One region of the Streptomyces sp. NPDC059010 genome, then DNA from elsewhere that is predicted to be linked to it. Evidence: predicted binding sites of a transcription regulator. Region 1 holds the regulator's gene; each other region holds the start of a gene.
What was found. Region 1 encodes HspR, which represses chaperone genes until heat shock. Its sites were predicted from a motif close to TTGAGNNNNNNNNNCTCAA; they were not measured.

Region 1 (5,714 bases):
TCGTGCTGGCGGCGTCGGCCGTGATGAGCCGGGCCGGACGCGATCCGGTGTCGGGTGCGGGCGTGCTGTACGCGCTCACCGCCCTCGCCACCGCCGACCTGCTCCTCGTGGCGCTGTCCCGCCGGCTGGCCGGACGGCCGCTGCTGCGCGGCGGACCCGACCATCTCGCCCACCGGATGCGCCGGCTCGGCCTCACCCCGCCGGGTGTGACGGTCCTCCTCGGCGTGGCGGCCTTCGCCGGGGTGCTCGTCGCCGTCCTGGTGCACATGGGATGGATGGCCGTGTCCGGGGTGTACTGGGTGGGAGCGACCGCCTTCATCGCCGTACTCGGACTGCTTCGGATCAAGGTCTACGGGGCTCGGCGTCAACCCTCTTTTCCCTTGGGGGATCCCTTTGGGACGGCGACGCATGCCACATCTACGCAGGTCACGGGTCAGTTGCGTGTAAGGAACGGATAAGAGTTGAGTGGGGTCGACTCAGCTCTGTTGACCGGGCGGGGGGCGTCATGCACACTTGAGTCCGTTCCACTCAAGTCAGCTGGAGGAATTCACCATGGCACGTGCGGTCGGCATCGACCTGGGCACGACTAACTCCGTCGTCAGCGTTCTGGAGGGCGGCGAGCCCACCGTCATCACCAACGCCGAGGGTGCCAGGACCACGCCGTCCGTCGTCGCCTTCGCGAAGAACGGCGAGGTGCTGGTCGGCGAGGTCGCCAAGCGCCAGGCGGTGACCAACGTGGACCGGACCATCCGTTCGGTGAAGCGTCACATGGGCACCGACTGGAAGATCGAGCTGGACGGGAAGCCCTTCAACCCGCAGCAGATCTCGGCGTTCATCCTCCAGAAGCTGAAGCGGGACGCCGAGTCCTACCTGGGCGAGAAGGTGACCGACGCGGTCATCACCGTCCCGGCGTACTTCAACGACTCCGAGCGCCAGGCGACGAAGGAGGCCGGCGAGATCGCCGGTCTGAACGTCCTGCGTATCGTCAACGAGCCCACCGCGGCCGCGCTCGCGTACGGCCTCGACAAGGACGACCAGACGATCCTCGTCTTCGACCTCGGTGGCGGCACCTTCGACGTGTCCCTCCTGGAGATCGGCGACGGCGTCGTCGAGGTGAAGGCCACCAACGGTGACAACCACCTCGGTGGTGACGACTGGGACCAGCGCGTCGTCGACTACCTGGTCCAGCAGTTCCAGTCCGGCCACGGCGTGGACCTGGGCAAGGACAAGATGGCCCTCCAGCGCCTCCGTGAGGCCGCCGAGAAGGCCAAGATCGAGCTGTCCTCCTCCACCGAGACCTCGATCAACCTGCCCTACATCACCGCCTCCGCCGAGGGCCCGCTGCACCTGGACGAGAAGCTCACCCGGGCTCAGTTCCAGCAGCTGACGGCCGACCTGCTGGAGCGCTGCAAGACCCCGTTCTTCAACGTCATGAAGGACGCCGGCGTCTCCATCAACGAGATCGACCACGTCGTCCTCGTCGGTGGCTCGACCCGTATGCCCGCCGTCGCCGAGCTCGTCAAGGAGCTGACCGGCGGCAAGGACGCCAACAAGGGCGTCAACCCGGACGAGGTCGTCGCCATCGGCGCCGCCCTGCAGGCCGGTGTCCTCAAGGGTGAGGTCAAGGACGTCCTGCTCCTCGACGTGACCCCGCTGTCCCTCGGTATCGAGACCAAGGGCGGCATCATGACCAAGCTCATCGAGCGCAACACCACGATCCCGACCAAGCGGTCCGAGATCTTCACGACGGCCGAGGACAACCAGCCGTCCGTGCAGATCCAGGTCTACCAGGGCGAGCGCGAGATCGCGGCGTACAACAAGAAGCTCGGGATGTTCGAGCTGACCGGTCTGCCGCCGGCGCCGCGTGGCGTCCCGCAGATCGAGGTCGCCTTCGACATCGACGCCAACGGCATCATGCACGTGACCGCGAAGGACCTGGGCACGGGCAAGGAGCAGAAGATGACCGTCACCGGCGGCTCCTCGCTGCCGAAGGACGAGGTCGACCGGATGCGCCAGGAGGCCGAGCAGTACGCGGAGGAGGACCACCGCCGCCGCGAGGCCGCCGAGACCCGCAACCAGGGCGAGCAGCTCGTCTACCAGACGGAGAAGTTCCTCAAGGACAACGAGGACAAGGTCCCCGGCGAGGTCAAGACCGAGGTCGAGGCCGCCGTCGAGGAGCTGAAGACCGCGCTCAAGGGCGAGGACACCGCGGAGATCCGCACCGCGACCGAGAAGGTCGCGGCCGTCTCGCAGAAGGTCGGTCAGGCCATGTACGCCGACGCCCAGGCCGGTCAGGCCGCGGGTGGTCCCGAGGGTGCCGCCGACGGTGGCGCCAAGGCAGCCGACGACGACGTCGTCGACGCCGAGATCGTGGACGACGAGCGCAAGGACGGTGCCGCGTGACGGAGGAGACCCCGGGCTTCGACGAGAAGCCTGACGTCCCCTCCGGCGCCACCCCTGAAGACGCCGAGTCGGCGGCCGCTCCCCAGGAGGGGGCGGCCCCGGCCGGGGACGCATCAGTACAGATCGCCGGTCTGACGGCCCAGCTGGACCAGGTGCGCAAGGCACTGGAAGAGCGCACCGCGGACCTCCAGCGGCTCCAGGCCGAGTTCCAGAACTATCGCCGCCGGGTCGAGCGCGACCGGATCACGGTCAAGGAGATCGCCATCGCGAACCTCCTGACCGAGCTCCTGCCCGTGCTCGACGACATCGGCCGCGCGCGGGAGCACGGCGAACTCGTCGGCGGATTCAAGTCCGTCGCGGAGTCGCTGGAGACCGTCGCCGCGAAGATGGGTCTGCAGCAGTTCGGCAAGGAGGGCGAGCCCTTCGACCCGACGATCCACGAGGCGCTGATGCACAGCTACGCGCCGGACGTCACCGAGACGACCTGCGTCGCGATCCTCCAGCCGGGGTATCGCATCGGCGAGCGCACCATCCGCCCCGCGCGGGTGGCCGTCGCCGAGCCCCAGCCGGGCGCGCAGGCGGTCAAGGGCGAAGGGTCCGAGGAGAGCGCCGCGGCCGCCGACGACAAGGAGAGCGGTGGCCCGGACGAGGGCTGACGTTGACCTGACGACAAGAGAGGAGGGACGTCGAGGATGAGCACCAAGGACTTCATCGAGAAGGACTTCTACAAGGTCCTCGGCGTCCCCAAGGACGCCACCGAGGCCGAGATCAAGAAGGCGTACCGGAAGCTCGCCCGCGAGAACCACCCGGACGCCAACAAGGGCAACGCCAGGGCGGAGGAGCGCTTCAAGGAGATCTCCGAGGCGAACGACGTCCTCGGCGACCCCAAGAAGCGCAAGGAGTACGACGAGGCGCGCGCCCTCTTCGGCAACGGCGGCTTCCGTCCGGGGCCGGGCGGCGCGGGCGGCGGTTCCTTCAACTTCGACCTGGGCGACCTCTTCGGAGGCGGCGCCCAGGGCCAGGGGGGAGCCGGCGGCTTCGGCGGCGGACTCGGTGACGTCTTCGGGGGCCTGTTCAACCGGGGCGGCACGGGCGCGACCCGTACCCAGCCGCGCCGGGGCCAGGACATCGACACCGAGGTCACCCTCAGCTTCACCGAGGCGATCGAGGGGGCCACGGTCCCGCTGCGGATGTCCTCGCAGTCGCCCTGCAAGGCCTGCGCCGGCACCGGCGACAAGAACGGCACGCCGAGGGTGTGCCCGACCTGCGTCGGCACCGGCCAGGTGGCCCGGGGTTCGGGCGGCGGCTTCTCGCTGACCGACCCGTGCCCGGACTGCAAGGGGCGCGGCCTGATCGCCGAGCACCCGTGCATGGAGTGCAAGGGCAGCGGCCGGGCGAAGTCGTCCCGGACGATGCAGGTGCGCATCCCGGCCGGGGTGTCGGACGGGCAGCGGATCCGGCTGCGCGGCAAGGGGGCGCCCGGTGAGCGCGGCGGCCCGTCCGGCGACCTGTACGTCACCGTGCACGTCGACGCGCACCCGGTGTTCGGCCGCAAGGAGGACAACCTCACGGTGACCGTCCCCGTGACCTTCACGGAGGCGGCCCTCGGCGGCGAGGTCAGGGTTCCCACCCTGGGCGGACCGCCGGTCACCCTGAAACTGCCGCCCGGCACACCCAACGGCCGCACCATGCGGGCGCGGGGCAAGGGCGCGGTCCGCAAGGACGGCACCCGCGGAGACCTGCTGGTCACCGTCGAGGTGAGTGTCCCGAAGGACGTGACGGGGAAGGCTCGTGACGCGCTTGAGGCGTATCGCGAGGCGACCGCGGGTGAGGATCCGCGGGCGGAGCTGTTCCAGGCCGCGAAGGGAGCTTGATGGAGATGGACGGCCGTCGACGCAATCCGTATGAACTGACCGAGGAGACCCCGGTCTACGTCATCTCGGTGGCGGCCCAGCTCTCCGGCCTGCACCCGCAGACACTGCGCCAGTACGACCGCCTCGGCCTGGTCTCCCCGGACCGCACGGCCGGCCGTGGGCGCCGCTACTCGGCCCGTGACATCGAACTGCTCCGTCAGGTGCAGGCGTTGTCGCAGGACGAGGGCATCAACCTGGCCGGCATCAAGCGCATCATCGAGCTGGAGAACCAGGTCGCCGCGCTGCAGTCGAGGGTGGCCGAACTCCAGGCCGCCGTCGAGGGTGCCGCCGTGGCGATGCAGCAGCGGGAGGCGGCGGTGCACGCGTCCTACCGGCGTGATCTGGTGCCGTATCAGGAAGTGCAGCAGACCAGTGCGCTGGTGGTGTGGCGGCCGCCCAAGCGGAAGCAGACGGACTGACGCGCAGTCAGTTGTGTGTGGGGCCCGGAGGTTCGGTCGAACCTCCGGGCCCTCGCGCGTTCACGGGAGCCGTGCCGGGCGGGGTGACAGGAAGTGGGGCGGTCAGCCGGGGAGCATCTCGCCGGCCGCTTCCACCGCGAGCATCCACATGGGCTGGGCGCCCGTGCCGAAGGCGGCGGCCAGCGCGTAGCCGAGGGCCACGTCCAGGGCCTCCGGCTCGGTGCCCTCGCGCCACTCGGCGAGGACGCGTCCGTCGCCGTCGGAGGAGAAGTCGCCGATGTGCTCCTCGTCCCGCAGCAGACGGCTGCCCGGGATGGAGTCGGGCACCAGGTGCCAGGTGTGGTCCGCGTGGCGGACGTCGACCCGGTACGAGTGGCGGGTCAGCCGGCCCTTCGCGGGGTCGATGACGGCCTCCTCGCCGTCCACGGTGAGTGTGAGCAGGCCGCCGTCCCGGGTGCCGATCGGGATGTGGTCCTCGGCCTCGGTCCCCTCCGCGCGGAGCAGTTCGATCCGGGGCACCGACTCTCCCTCGACGGTGACCTCGCCGACGTTCATGTCGAGCCGCACGGCTATCGTGCCGAACCCGTTCTCCTCGACGGCGTTCTCGACGACGGGCTTCTCCTCGTAGCCGTCGTCATCGTCCTCGTACTCGTCGTGGTCGTCGTACGCGTGGTCGTCGTACTTGTCCGTGGCCGCCGGCGCGGATGCGGGTGCGGGTGCCGGGTCCTTCGGCATGGGATCTTCCTTTGCTGTGTGCATTTCTGACGGTGGTCAGTACGTCGTGAGCAGGTCGAAGTGTTCGGCCCAGGAGCCGCCCATGGTGGGGAAGGGGAAGGGGAAGGTGGAGGGGCCGTCCATCCGGTGGTTGACTGGCATGGCGTGGGGCTCCTCCTGGGGGGGGGGTGCCTCTATGTCTTTCGTCAAGCGAGGCGTGGGGTTCGGGGTTCGTAGAAGGTGCCGTCGCGGAGCATGGCGAACA
Region 2 (5,714 bases), on a different contig from region 1:
GGCCTGGAGTTCACCGGCGAGGAACTGCCCGACTTCCTGCCCGCCGTCCTGGAGTTCGCGGCCCGCACCGGCAACACCGACCTCCTGCTGGAACACCGGGACGCCCTGGAGCAGCTCCGCTCCCGGCTCACCGACTTCGGGACTCCGTACGCGTCCGTCCTGGACGCCGTATGCGCCACACTGCCGACCGCACACACGGGAGTGCGCCCATGACCACACTCCTCTGGGGCGTCCTGCCGTACGGCACCTTCGCCCTCCTGGTCGCCGGCCTGATCTGGCGCCACCGCTACGACCGGTTCGGCTGGACCACCCGCTCCTCGCAGGTCTACGAGTCCAAGCTGCTGAACATCGCCTCGCCCGCCTTCCACTACGGCATCCTGTTCGTGCTGGTGGGCCATCTGATCGGCCTGTTCATCCCGGAGTCCTGGACGGACGCGCTCGGCGTCGGCGAGCACACCTACCACCTGTTCTCCCTGTACGGCGGTACGGCGGCCGGGCTGCTGACGGTCGCCGGGATCGTGCTGCTGATCTACCGGCGCCGTACGAACGCACCGGTGTTCCGGGCGACGACGGTCAACGACAAGCTCATGTACGTGGTGCTGTTCGCGGCGATCGTGATGGGCATGGTCGCGAAACTGGCCCACTCCTCCGGCGACGGCTACGACTACCGTCAGTCCATCGCCCCTTGGGCCCGCAGCCTCTTCACACTCCAGCCGGACCTCGACCGGATGGCGGGCGTGCCGGTGCTGTACCAGGTCCACGCGGTGATCGGCATGGCACTGATCGCCCTGGTGCCGTACACCCGGCTGGTGCACATGTTCAGCGCACCGGTGCAGTACCTGTTCCGGCCGTATGTGGTGTACCGCAGCCGCGACCCCGAACAGCTGGGGCCGCGGCCGGAGAAGCGGGGCTGGGAAAAGACCGGGTCCTAGGCCGCCCCGCCCTTCTGGTCCCTCTGGTCCTTCTCGTCGTCGACGATCTCCGCGTCCACCACACCCTCTTCGTCGTCGGGCGCGCTCGCCTTCGGTTCATCGGCTGAACCGCCGGCGGCGGACGCGTACATCGCCTGGCCCATCTTCTGGCTGACGGAGGCGAGTTTCTCGATGCCGCTGCGCAGGGCGTTCGTCTCGGCGTTCTGCTCCAGTTGCTGCTTCAGCTCCGTGACCGCGGACTCGACCTCGGTCCTGGTGTCCGCCGGGACCTTGTCCTCGTTGTCGCGGATGAACTTCTCGGTCTGGTAGACGAGCTGCTCGGCCTGGTTCCTGGTCTCCGCCGCCTCCCGGCGATTGCGGTCCTCCTCGGCGTACTGCTCGGCCTCCCGCATCATCCGGTCGATGTCGTCCTTCGGCAGCGCCGAGCCGCCGGTGACCGTCATCTTCTGTTCGCGCCCGGTGGCCAGGTCCTTGGCGGAGACGTGCATGATGCCGTTGGCGTCGATGTCGAACGCGACCTCGATCTGCGGCACCCCGCGCGGCGCGGGCGGCAGACCGGTGAGGTCGAAGACGCCGAGCTTCTTGTTGTACGCGGCGATCTCACGTTCGCCCTGGTAGACCTGGATGCCGACGGAGGGCTGGTTGTCGGTGGCGGTCGTGAAGATCTCCGAACGCCGGGTCGGGATCGTCGTGTTGCGTTCGATGAGCTTCGTCATGATGCCGCCCTTGGTCTCGATGCCGAGGGACAGCGGGGTGACGTCGAGCAGGAGGACGTCCTTGACGTCGCCGCGGATGACGCCCGCCTGGAGGGCCGCGCCGACGGCGACGACCTCGTCGGGGTTGACGCCCTTGTGCGGGTCCTTGCCGGTGAGTTCCTTCACCAGGTCGGTGACGGCGGGCATCCGGGTGGAGCCGCCGACGAGGATGACGTGGTCGACCGCGGCGAGCTTGATGCCGGCGTCCTTGACGGCCTGGTGGAAGGGGGTCTTGCAGCGGTCGAGGAGGTCCGCGGTGAGCTCCTGGAACTGGGCGCGGGTCAGCTTCTCGTCGAGGTGGAGGGGGCCCTCGGCGGAGGCGGTGATGTAGGGCAGGTTGATCGTCGTCTCGGAGGAGCTGGACAGCTCGATCTTGGCTTTCTCGGCACCCTCGCGAAGCCGTTGCAGGGCCATCTTGTCGTTGCCGAGGTCGATGCCGTTCTGTCCCTTGAACTTCTTCACCAGGTGCTCGACGACCCGCTGGTCCCAGTCGTCGCCGCCGAGATGCGTGTCGCCGTTGGTGGCCTTGACCTCGATGACGCCGTCGCCGATCTCCAGCAGGGAGACGTCGAAGGTGCCGCCGCCGAGGTCGAAGACCAGGACCGTCTGCTCCTCGCCCCGGTCGAGGCCGTAGGCGAGGGCGGCGGCCGTGGGCTCGTTGATGATCCTGAGGACCTTCAGGCCCGCGATCTCCCCGGCCTCCTTGGTGGCCTGCCGCTGGGCGTCGTCGAAGTACGCGGGGACGGTGATCACCGCGTCGGTGACGTCCTCGCCGAGATAGGACTCGGCGTCCCGCTTCAGCTTCTGCAGCACCCGGGCGGACAGCTCCTGCGCCCGGTAGCGGGTGCCGTCGATATCGCCCTGATCGGGGAACCGCCAGCTCCCGTCGCCCATGTGCCGCTTCACGGAACGGGCGGTGCGCTCGACGTTCGTCACCGCCTGCCGTTTGGCCACCTCCCCCACGAGCACCTCGCCGTTCTTGGCGAAGGCCACGACCGACGGTGTGGTCCTGGCCCCCTCCGCATTGGCGACGACAGTGGGTTCGCCGCCTTCCAGAACGGCGACCACCGAGTTCGTGGTCCCGAGATCGATCCCGACCGCGCGTGCCATCGCTGTCCCCTTCCGCCAGCGCACCTCTTGAACTCCAGCACAAAACTTGAGTGGGTTCTTGTCAATGGGACGGGTGACCGGGGTGAGGGGTGCCAAACGGTCCCTGAGCGCCCGCTCAGGGTTGGGGGGTGGCCCGAAGGGCCACACCCCCAGGGGCGCGGGGAACTGCGCGACAGGCCACGACGACGCCGCAGCCGCCCGACGACCGTCCCCGGCACCCCCGTGGGCGAACGGCTACGCCAGCTTCGCGGTCAGCGTGATGGTCGTGCCCGTCAGCGCCTGGCTGACCGGGCAGTTCTTCTTGGCGTCCTCCGCCGCCGCGGCGAACCCCTCGGCGTCGAGCCCCGGCACCGTCCCCTCGACGGTGAGATGAATCCCGGTGATCCCCTCCCCCGGCTGGAAGCTCACGTCGGCCGAGGTGACGAGCTTGGTGGGCGGCGTGCCGGCCCCCGCCAGAGCGTGCGACAGCGCCATCGAGAAGCAGCTGGAGTGCGCGGCGGCGATCAGCTCCTCCGGGCTGGTCCTGCCGTTCGCCTCCTGGGAGCGCGAGGCCCACGTGACCGGCTGTGCGGCGATGGCACCGGAAGAGTCGAAGTTGACGACACCGTTGCCCTCAAGCAGGCTGCCTTCCCAGACGGTGTGTGCGGAGCGCGTGGTAGCCACGGTTCTTCCTTTCGCGTGGGGGCCCGTTTCCTGGGTCCGTGCCCCCCATCCGATCACACTCCGGCTCACTGCACCCGGAAGACCGGCCCACGCGGGGTGAACGGCAGTCGACGGCCCTGCGGAATCAGATACGCGTGCTCGCGCCGCACCCGCAGCACATCGCACCAGCCGTCGGTGATGACCAGGACGGGCGCACCCGGCGGGAAGTCGTCCGCGCGCTGCAGCAGATCGATCCCGGGCTGCAGGACCGTACCGCCCCGGCCGCGCACCCGCACCCGTCCCGCGATGTCCGTCACCGGCAGATACCCCGCGTCGTACGGTCCCGCGTCGCAGAACACCACCCGAGCCGCCGGTACGTCCCGGGCCTCGGCGTACGACGCGATGGCACCCAGCGCCTTGCCGAGCAGACCGGCGCCCATGGAGGCGGAGGTGTCCAGGACGACGCCGAAGGTGCAGCGGGCGATCTCCTCGGGCGGGAAGTAGCGGCCCGCGCGCGGGATGTCGGGCGTCGACCCCTGGCGGCGCGCGGGACGGGCGTACGTCCGCACCGGCTCGGGGCGTGGCACGAACTCGTCGAACCAGCGGGCCAGTTGAGCGTCCCACGGCAGCGGCGGATGGCTGAGCGCGCGGATCTCCTGGACCAGACCGCCGGGCAGGAAGCCGCGCTCCTGCTGCTGGTGCAGATCGAGGCCCTGGCCCAGACCCCGGCGGTAGAACTCGTCGAGATCGACATGGTCACAGGGCGGGCCGAGCGGGGCGCCGAGCACATCGCCGACGCCCTTGCCGCGCAGGGTCGCCAGCCGGCGCATCCGGCGCAGGTCGCCGGCGATCCGGTCGTAGACCTCCTCGGCGGACAGGCCGGTGAACTGCGCGTCGTACAGCAGCCCTTGGGGCATCTCCCCGACCTGCATCTCGCGCAGCCAGCCGTTGATGACGTAGTCGCAGGCGACGTTGAAGAGATACGGGTCGCGGGCGCCGCAGCGGTCGCCGTGGCGCAGGGCGGCGTGCAGCATCTCGTGGGCGAGGATGAACCGCCACTCCTCGTCCTCGAACTGGCGCAGCGGGTTGATGTAGATCTCGCCGGCCTCGGCGTTGACGGCGGCGACGGCGATGCCGTGCGCGCGGGCGAGTTCGGCGTCGGCGACGAGCTTGATGCCGGCCGCGATGCCGCCGAGCAGCGGGTAGGAGGTGATGAACCACTCCAGGGCCCACTGCCAGGGCCGCTTCCGGACCGGCTCGCCGTCCATGGAGTCGCGGCGGCCGCCCGCCATGTCCATCGCGGTGGAGACGGTCCGGGTGAGCGCGGTGGCGAAGGCGAGCTGGTGGTCCGGGGGCGACCCGAACCAGCCCATCCACTCCACGAGCAGCAGGTCGGGCTCCGGGCCCGCGGTGCCGCAGCGCTCGTAGGCGGCCGGGATGCCGTCCCGCCGCCAGCGCGCGGCGAGCTGCTCCTCGTCGCCGTCCGGGTAGGTCAGGGGGAGGTGGTCCGGTGCCTGTCCGACCGGGAAGGTGAGCAGGAAGCGGTTGACTACGGCGCAGCGGGCGGCGAGTTCGGCGCGGTCGGGCTGTACGGGGGTGCCCTTCCTGGAAGGGACGTGGCCGAAGCCGAGGTGCAGGACGGCGTGTGCGATGGCCCAGGCCCAGGTGGCGGGTTCGGCGATGCGCGCGGGGTGGGCGTGCAGGTCGCCGTCGGAGTCGACGCGGACGAGGCCGTCGCGGGGCGCCTGTTCGCACTTCTCCTGGCGGCAGACGACGAACTCGACGGCGGCGAGCGCGGGATTGGCGCGCACCAGCCGCATCCCCTCGGCGAACGCCTCCGCCGCCAGGTCCCGCTTCTTCTTTCCCTTCCCCTTGTCGTGGGTGCGGCTCATCGCCGCGCCTCCACCAGCCGCGGCATGTCCCGCGCCGCCTCCACCAGGAACCAGGACGGCAGGACGGGGTTGCCGTCGGCGTCGGACGCGATGACGCTCTGGGCGACCTCGACGGAGATCTCGGCGAGCTGCACCAGCAGCGACTTCGCGCGGTACGCGGTCTGACGGCCGCTCGCCGACATGTGGTCCTTGCTCGCGGGCAGTTCCTTGACCAGCCGGCCGCGGAAGGACTCGGCGAGGTAGTAGAGCAGGTCGCGGTCCTCCATACGGTGCGGCCAGCGGGCGTCGCCCTTGATGACGGCCTCGATGCCGAACTGACTGCGCACGATCCTGACGTAGCCGCAGAACGCGGTGGCGTGCGTCGGGGTCAGCGTGCCGTGCGC
Region 3 (5,714 bases), on a different contig from region 1:
TCCGGACCCGTACGCGCCGCTGTGCGTGGTCGATCTCCAGCTCGCCGAGCCGCAGGATGCCCGACCGCGGGGTCGTGGCGGCCAGCGCGGCCCGCTCCACGCGGCGCAGCAGCACATGCACGCGTGCCGCCAGCTCCCGCATGGAGAACGGCTTGGTCATGTAGTCGTCGGCGCCCACGCCGAGCCCGACCAGCATGTCGGTCTCGTCGTCGCGCGCGGTCAGCATCAGCACCGGCACCGGACGCTGGGCCTGCACCCGACGGCAGACCTCCAGGCCGTCGAAGCCCGGCAGCATGATGTCGAGGATCAGCAGGTCGGGCTGCCAGGCCTCCGCCGTGTCGACGGCCGCCGGGCCGTCACCCGCGGTCTGCACGAGGAATCCCTCGGCGCGCAGACGGGCCGCGATGGCGTCCACGATGGTCGGATCGTCCTCGACCACGAGGACCCGGCGCTGCGCGCCCGGGGTCGCCGCCGTGCCGTTGTGGGAGGTGTGTGTCTGCTCCATCGCCCGCCCCAAAGTTGCTTTCCGGAATCCGTGGGGTGATCCCGCTATCTGGCTATGCATGCGCATGCTTGCGATTGACGCTTGAATGATCCGCGTCAGAGAAGCAGAGTACGGGGAGTCACCGTGCCACGGCTATCCAGGTCGGACGCCGAGGTGCACGACGTCCGGAACGCCCCGGGCAACGGGGATCTCTTCGGTACGCACCTGTTGGAATCCGGCATTACGCAAGGTTTCTTCGAATTCCGGAGAGGGGCGGGCGGACCATACGGCGAGTACCCCGCCGGGCCTCAACGCCCCTGTACAGCCTGCGAGTCCATGGGGTGAGTAGAGGCTGTCGTTGTCCTGGGTGACGGTCCAGTCGGGGCCGTTGTCGATGTCGAGACACAGTGCGTCATACGTGTCGGAAGTCTCATGTACGTACGCCACGAGATCCGTTTCCAGAATCTCGGTGCGCGGGTCGGCGAGGGCGCGGGCGGAGAAGTCGGACAACGGCCCGTCCAGATGCCAGCCGATAATCGCGCTCTCGCGCTCCACGACGGTGATCCTTCCCGGGCGCGGATCGGCCGCGGCATGTGCGAGCGAGAACCCCACTCCGAGCCCGCCGATCAGCACTTCCGGCTCCGGCCGGCCGTCCAGCGCGCCGAGTGCCGCGTCGATCAGCAGCCGCTCCGAACGGCCGTCCGAGGTGTCCATCAGAAAGCAGCCGTTCGCGATGATCTGGAGCAGCTCACCGTGGCGCCGCAGCACGACCTCGCCGTGGGGGCCGACGCGCCGGTCCAGGACTTCGGGGATGTCGTACGAAGTGGGCATCCGGTCATCCTGACAGCCGAGCCCCGGGCTGCCGAAGGAATTATCTCGGCCCGCCGTCGCCCGTAAGGGTGAAGAGAGCGGGACGCGTGAGGTTCTTGAGAGGTTGCTGAGAATCGGCTCACGCGTGGCGTCGGTCACAGACATGTGGGGGAAGTGGACCAAGGGTGGGGGAAACGGAAGGAGCGCCTCACCATGGAACACACGGTGGCCGAGGGCGTGCCGGGCTCGCACGACGTGGCCGAGCTGCTGGACGCGATGCCGCGGCAGCGCGGGCCGGTGGGAGCCGCCGCGCCGCGCCCGGCGCCGGTCATCGGTGACGCCCCTGCGGCTCCGTCCATCACGGCTGAGGCAATCGCGGCCACTGGGGCCGTCGCGTCCGTCGAGGCCGTCGCGCACCCCCGCCCCCGAGTCCGCCTCCGCCCCTGGCATCTCCTCCCCACTCCCACCGGCACCCCGTTCACCTGCGCCTACGCCGCCGTACTGGTCGTCACGTCCCTGGTCGTCACCTACGCCGACCCCGACCTCGTCCACGCCCTGCTCAGGGGCTCCAGCACCGATGTGGTGCACCTCGTGCAGACGCCCATGCTGGTGCTGGTCGCCAGTGGGCTGTGGGTCGCGGGCGGGCTCCTGGCGCCGTACTCGGTCTGCTTCCTGCTCGTGCTCACCGCGCTGGAGCGGCGGATCGGCAGCGCCCGCACGGCCGTCGTCTTCCTGCTCGGCCACATCCTGGCCACCCTCGCGACCGAGGTCCCCGTGGGGCTCGCGGTACTGACCGGCCACCTGCCCGCCAGTTCGTTGCACCGCTTCGACTACGGCATAAGTTTCGGCGTCGCGACGAGCATCGGGGCACTGGCGGGGCTGCTGCGGCCGTGGCTGGGGCTGCCTGTGCTGGCCCTGTTCGGCGAGATGCTGATCCAGGACCTGCTCGACCTCACGGACCCGCTGACCAATTGGGGGCATCTGATCGCCCTGCTCATCGGGGTCGCGATGTGGCCGCTGGTACGGCGGTGGCGTGCCTCGGGGTCAGCCGCCCTCGGGTGACCAGATGTACGGGGTGGTGGTCGTCACCGCCTCGAAGCCCAGCCGCCGCAGGATGGGCAAGCTGTCGTCGGACGCGTCCACGTGCAGGTAGGTGACGCCGCGGGCGACGGCGAGTGCGGCCCGGGTCGCGACGAGCGCGCGGTAGATGCCGCGGCCCCGCCACTCGGCCAGCGTCGACCCGCCCCACAGACTCGCGAACTCGGTGCCCGCGCGGAACACCAGCCAGGCCGCGGAGACGACCTCGCCGTCCGCCTCGGCGACATGGACGGAGATCTCGTCGGGAGCGGCGTCGACGCGTCCGATCAGGTCGTCGGCGAGAAAGCCCATGTCGAAGCCCCAGACGACCGACTCCAGGGCGGCGATCCGGCGCATGTCGGCGTCCGCGGTGACCTGGCGCAGTGTCACGCCGTCCGGCAGGGCGGGCTCTCGTACGGCGAGGTCGGCGACGCGGCCGACGAGCACCGTCTCCCGGGGCTCGGGTACGAAGCCCGCCGTGCTCAGCCGGTCGGCGAGGTCGGCCGGTTCGTCGTGACCCCGGATCTTCCACTCCACCGCCTCACCTCGCGCCGCGAAGAAGTCGCGCTGCCGGGCGATCAGCCGGTCGAGCTCGGCGTCGTGCACGCCGAGAGAGCGCGGGCCGCTGACGAGACCCCGGAAGCCGCCCACTGTCCGCAGCAGCGGGCCGTCCTGTTCGTACGTCACTCCGGTGGGCGGGGTCGGGGGTGCGCCGCGCATCTGGTCGTCGTAGGCCGCGAGAAGGATCTCTGTGTCTGTCACGGGACGACGGTCGCGGGAAGGGGCGGAACCCGGCAAGCGTTTATTGGTGAAAGCCGAGGTCACGGGCTGTGGGGTAAGTGATCGCTCACAGCGAACGGAGGGTGGGGAACATTCGGGGACCCCCAAGCATTGAGTCGGCATAGCTCAACTTGACTGCCGAAGGGGAGATCATGGCTTCGACGTCCACACCGCTCACCCTGCCTGTGCTGCCGCTCGACGACGAGGTCGTGCTGCCCGGAATGGTGGTCCCGCTGGACTTGAACGACGCCGATGTGCGCGCCGCCGTGGAGGCCGCGGAGGCCGCCGCCCGGTCCCAGCCGGGAAAGCCACGGGTGCTGCTGGTGCCACGCATCGACGGGACGTACGCGAGCACCGGTGTGCTCGGCACCGTCGAGCAGGTCGGCCGGCTGGCCGACGGCGACCCGGGCGCCCTGATCCGCGGCCGGGGCCGGGTGCGGATCGGCGCCGGGACGACCGGGCCGGGTGCGGCGCTGTGGGTCGAGGGGACCCGTGTCGACCAGAGCGTGCCCGAGCCGCTGCCCGGCCAGGTCGGCGAGCTCGTGAAGGAGTACAAGGCGCTCGCCACCGCCTGGCTGCGCAAGCGCGGCGCCTGGCAGGTCGTGGACCGTGTCCAGGCCATCGACGACGTCTCCGCCCTCGCCGACAACTCCGGGTACTCGCCCTTCCTCACCACCGAGCAGAAGGTCGAGCTCCTGGAGACCGCCGACCCGGTGGCCCGCCTCAAGCTCGCCACCCAGCAACTGCGCGACCACCTCGCCGAGCAGGACGTCGCCGAGACCATCGCCAAGGACGTCCAGGAGGGCGTCGACAAGCAGCAGCGCGAGTTCCTGCTGCGCCGTCAGCTCGAAGCCGTACGCAAGGAACTGCGCGAGCTGAACGGCGAGCAGGACGGCGAGGAGTCCGACGACTACCGCGCCCGCGTCGAGGCCGCCGACCTGCCGGAGAAGGTCCGCGAGGCGGCCCTGAAGGAGGTCGACAAGCTGGAGCGGTCCAGCGACCAGTCGCCCGAGGGTTCATGGATCCGCACCTGGCTGGACACCGTCCTGGAACTGCCGTGGAACGAACGCACCGAGGACGCGTACGACATCCAGGGCGCCCAGGGCGTGCTGGACGCCGAGCACGCCGGCCTTGAGGACGTGAAGGAGCGGATCACCGAGTACCTGGCGGTGCGCAAGCGCCGCAGCGACCGGGGTCTGGGTGTCGTCGGCGGGCGACGCGGCGGTGCCGTGCTCGCGCTGGTCGGCCCGCCCGGCGTCGGCAAGACCTCGCTCGGCGAGTCCGTCGCGCATGCCATGGGGCGCAAGTTCGTGCGGGTCGCCCTCGGCGGCGTCCGCGACGAGGCCGAGATCCGCGGCCACCGCCGTACCTACGTCGGCGCGCTGCCCGGCCGGATCGTGCGTGCCATCAAGGAGGCCGGGTCGATGAACCCGGTGGTCCTCCTCGACGAGATCGACAAGGTGGGCTCCGACTTCCGGGGCGACCCGGCGGCCGCCCTGCTGGAGGTGCTCGACCCGGCCCAGAACCACACCTTCCGGGACCACTACCTGGAGGTGGAGCTGGACCTGTCGGACGTGGTCTTCCTGGCCACCGCCAACGTCCTGGAGGCCATCCCGGAGGCCCTGCTCGACCGTATGGAGCTGGTCCGCCTCGACGGCTACACCGAGGACGAGAAGGTCGTCATCGCCCGTGACCACCTGCTCCCGCGCCAGCTGGAGCGGGCGGGCCTGGCGAAGGACGAGGTCGCCCTCGACGAGGGGGCCCTGCGCAGGCTCGCCGGTGAGTACACGCGCGAGGCGGGCGTCCGCAATCTGGAGCGGTCCATCGCGCGGCTGCTCCGCAAGGTCGCGGCGCAGCACGAACTGGGCGAGCGGAAGCTGCCGTTCACCGTCACGGACGGCGATCTGCGCGGCCTGATCGGCCGGCCGCACCATGTGCCCGAGTCCGCCCAGGACCCGGCGGAGCGCCGTACGGCGGTGCCCGGCGTGGCGACGGGCCTCGCGGTGACGGGCGCGGGCGGTGACGTCCTCTTCGTGGAGGCTTCGCTCGCCGACCCGGAGACGGGCGCGGCGGGTCTGACCCTGACCGGCCAGCTGGGTGACGTGATGAAGGAGAGCGCACAGATCGCCCTGTCCTTCCTCCGCTCGCACGGCGCGGAACTGGAGCTGCCGGTCGCCGACCTGAAGGACCGGGGCGTGCACATCCACTTCCCGGCGGGCGCGGTGCCGAAGGACGGCCCGAGCGCCGGCATCACCATGACGACGGCGCTGGCCTCGCTCCTGTCGGGCCGTCTGGTCCGTACGGACGTGGCGATGACCGGCGAGGTCTCGCTGACCGGTCGGGTGCTCCCGATCGGCGGCGTCAAGCAGAAGCTGCTGGCGGCCCATCGGGCGGGCGTCACGACCGTCGTCATCCCCAAGCGCAACGAGCCCGACCTGGACGACGTCCCGGCCGAGGTGCTGGACAAGCTCGACGTCCACGCCGTCACCGACGTCCGCCAGGTCCTGGAACTGGCCCTGTCGCCGGCCACCAACGGCGCGGCGCCGGAGGTTCCGGTCGCGGC

Region 2: a site for HspR is predicted at 2,844-2,862, ahead of dnaK (molecular chaperone DnaK). Genes of this name have one in related genera too.
Region 3: a site for HspR is predicted at 3,263-3,281, ahead of lon (endopeptidase La). Genes of this name have one in related genera too.

Annotation. Positions count from the first base shown of each region.
Region 1 is NZ_JBHYJA010000024.1:14-5,727, reverse strand. Features, by position in the region: gene ACFWYS_RS25265 (MraY family glycosyltransferase) at 1-458, shown strand, start outside; gene dnaK (molecular chaperone DnaK) at 553-2,403, shown strand; gene grpE (nucleotide exchange factor GrpE) at 2,400-3,059, shown strand; gene dnaJ (molecular chaperone DnaJ) at 3,096-4,277, shown strand; gene ACFWYS_RS25245 (heat shock protein transcriptional repressor HspR) at 4,283-4,735, shown strand; gene ACFWYS_RS25240 (hypothetical protein) at 4,838-5,470, opposite strand; partial or broken gene ACFWYS_RS25235 (antibiotic acetyltransferase) at 5,516-5,602, opposite strand.
Region 2 is NZ_JBHYJA010000006.1:18,505-24,218, reverse strand. Features, by position in the region: partial or broken gene narJ (nitrate reductase molybdenum cofactor assembly chaperone) at 1-213, shown strand, start outside; gene narI (respiratory nitrate reductase subunit gamma) at 210-932, shown strand; gene dnaK (molecular chaperone DnaK) at 929-2,797, opposite strand; gene ACFWYS_RS07690 (OsmC family protein) at 3,032-3,460, opposite strand; gene ACFWYS_RS07685 (hypothetical protein) at 3,526-5,331, opposite strand; gene ACFWYS_RS07680 (ATP-binding protein) at 5,328-5,714, opposite strand, start outside.
Region 3 is NZ_JBHYJA010000010.1:58,348-64,061, reverse strand. Features, by position in the region: gene ACFWYS_RS12575 (response regulator transcription factor) at 1-505, opposite strand, end outside; gene ACFWYS_RS12570 (spermidine synthase) at 638-1,315, opposite strand; gene ACFWYS_RS12565 (rhomboid-like protein) at 1,508-2,356, shown strand; gene ACFWYS_RS12560 (GNAT family N-acetyltransferase) at 2,339-3,133, opposite strand; gene lon (endopeptidase La) at 3,304-5,714, shown strand, end outside.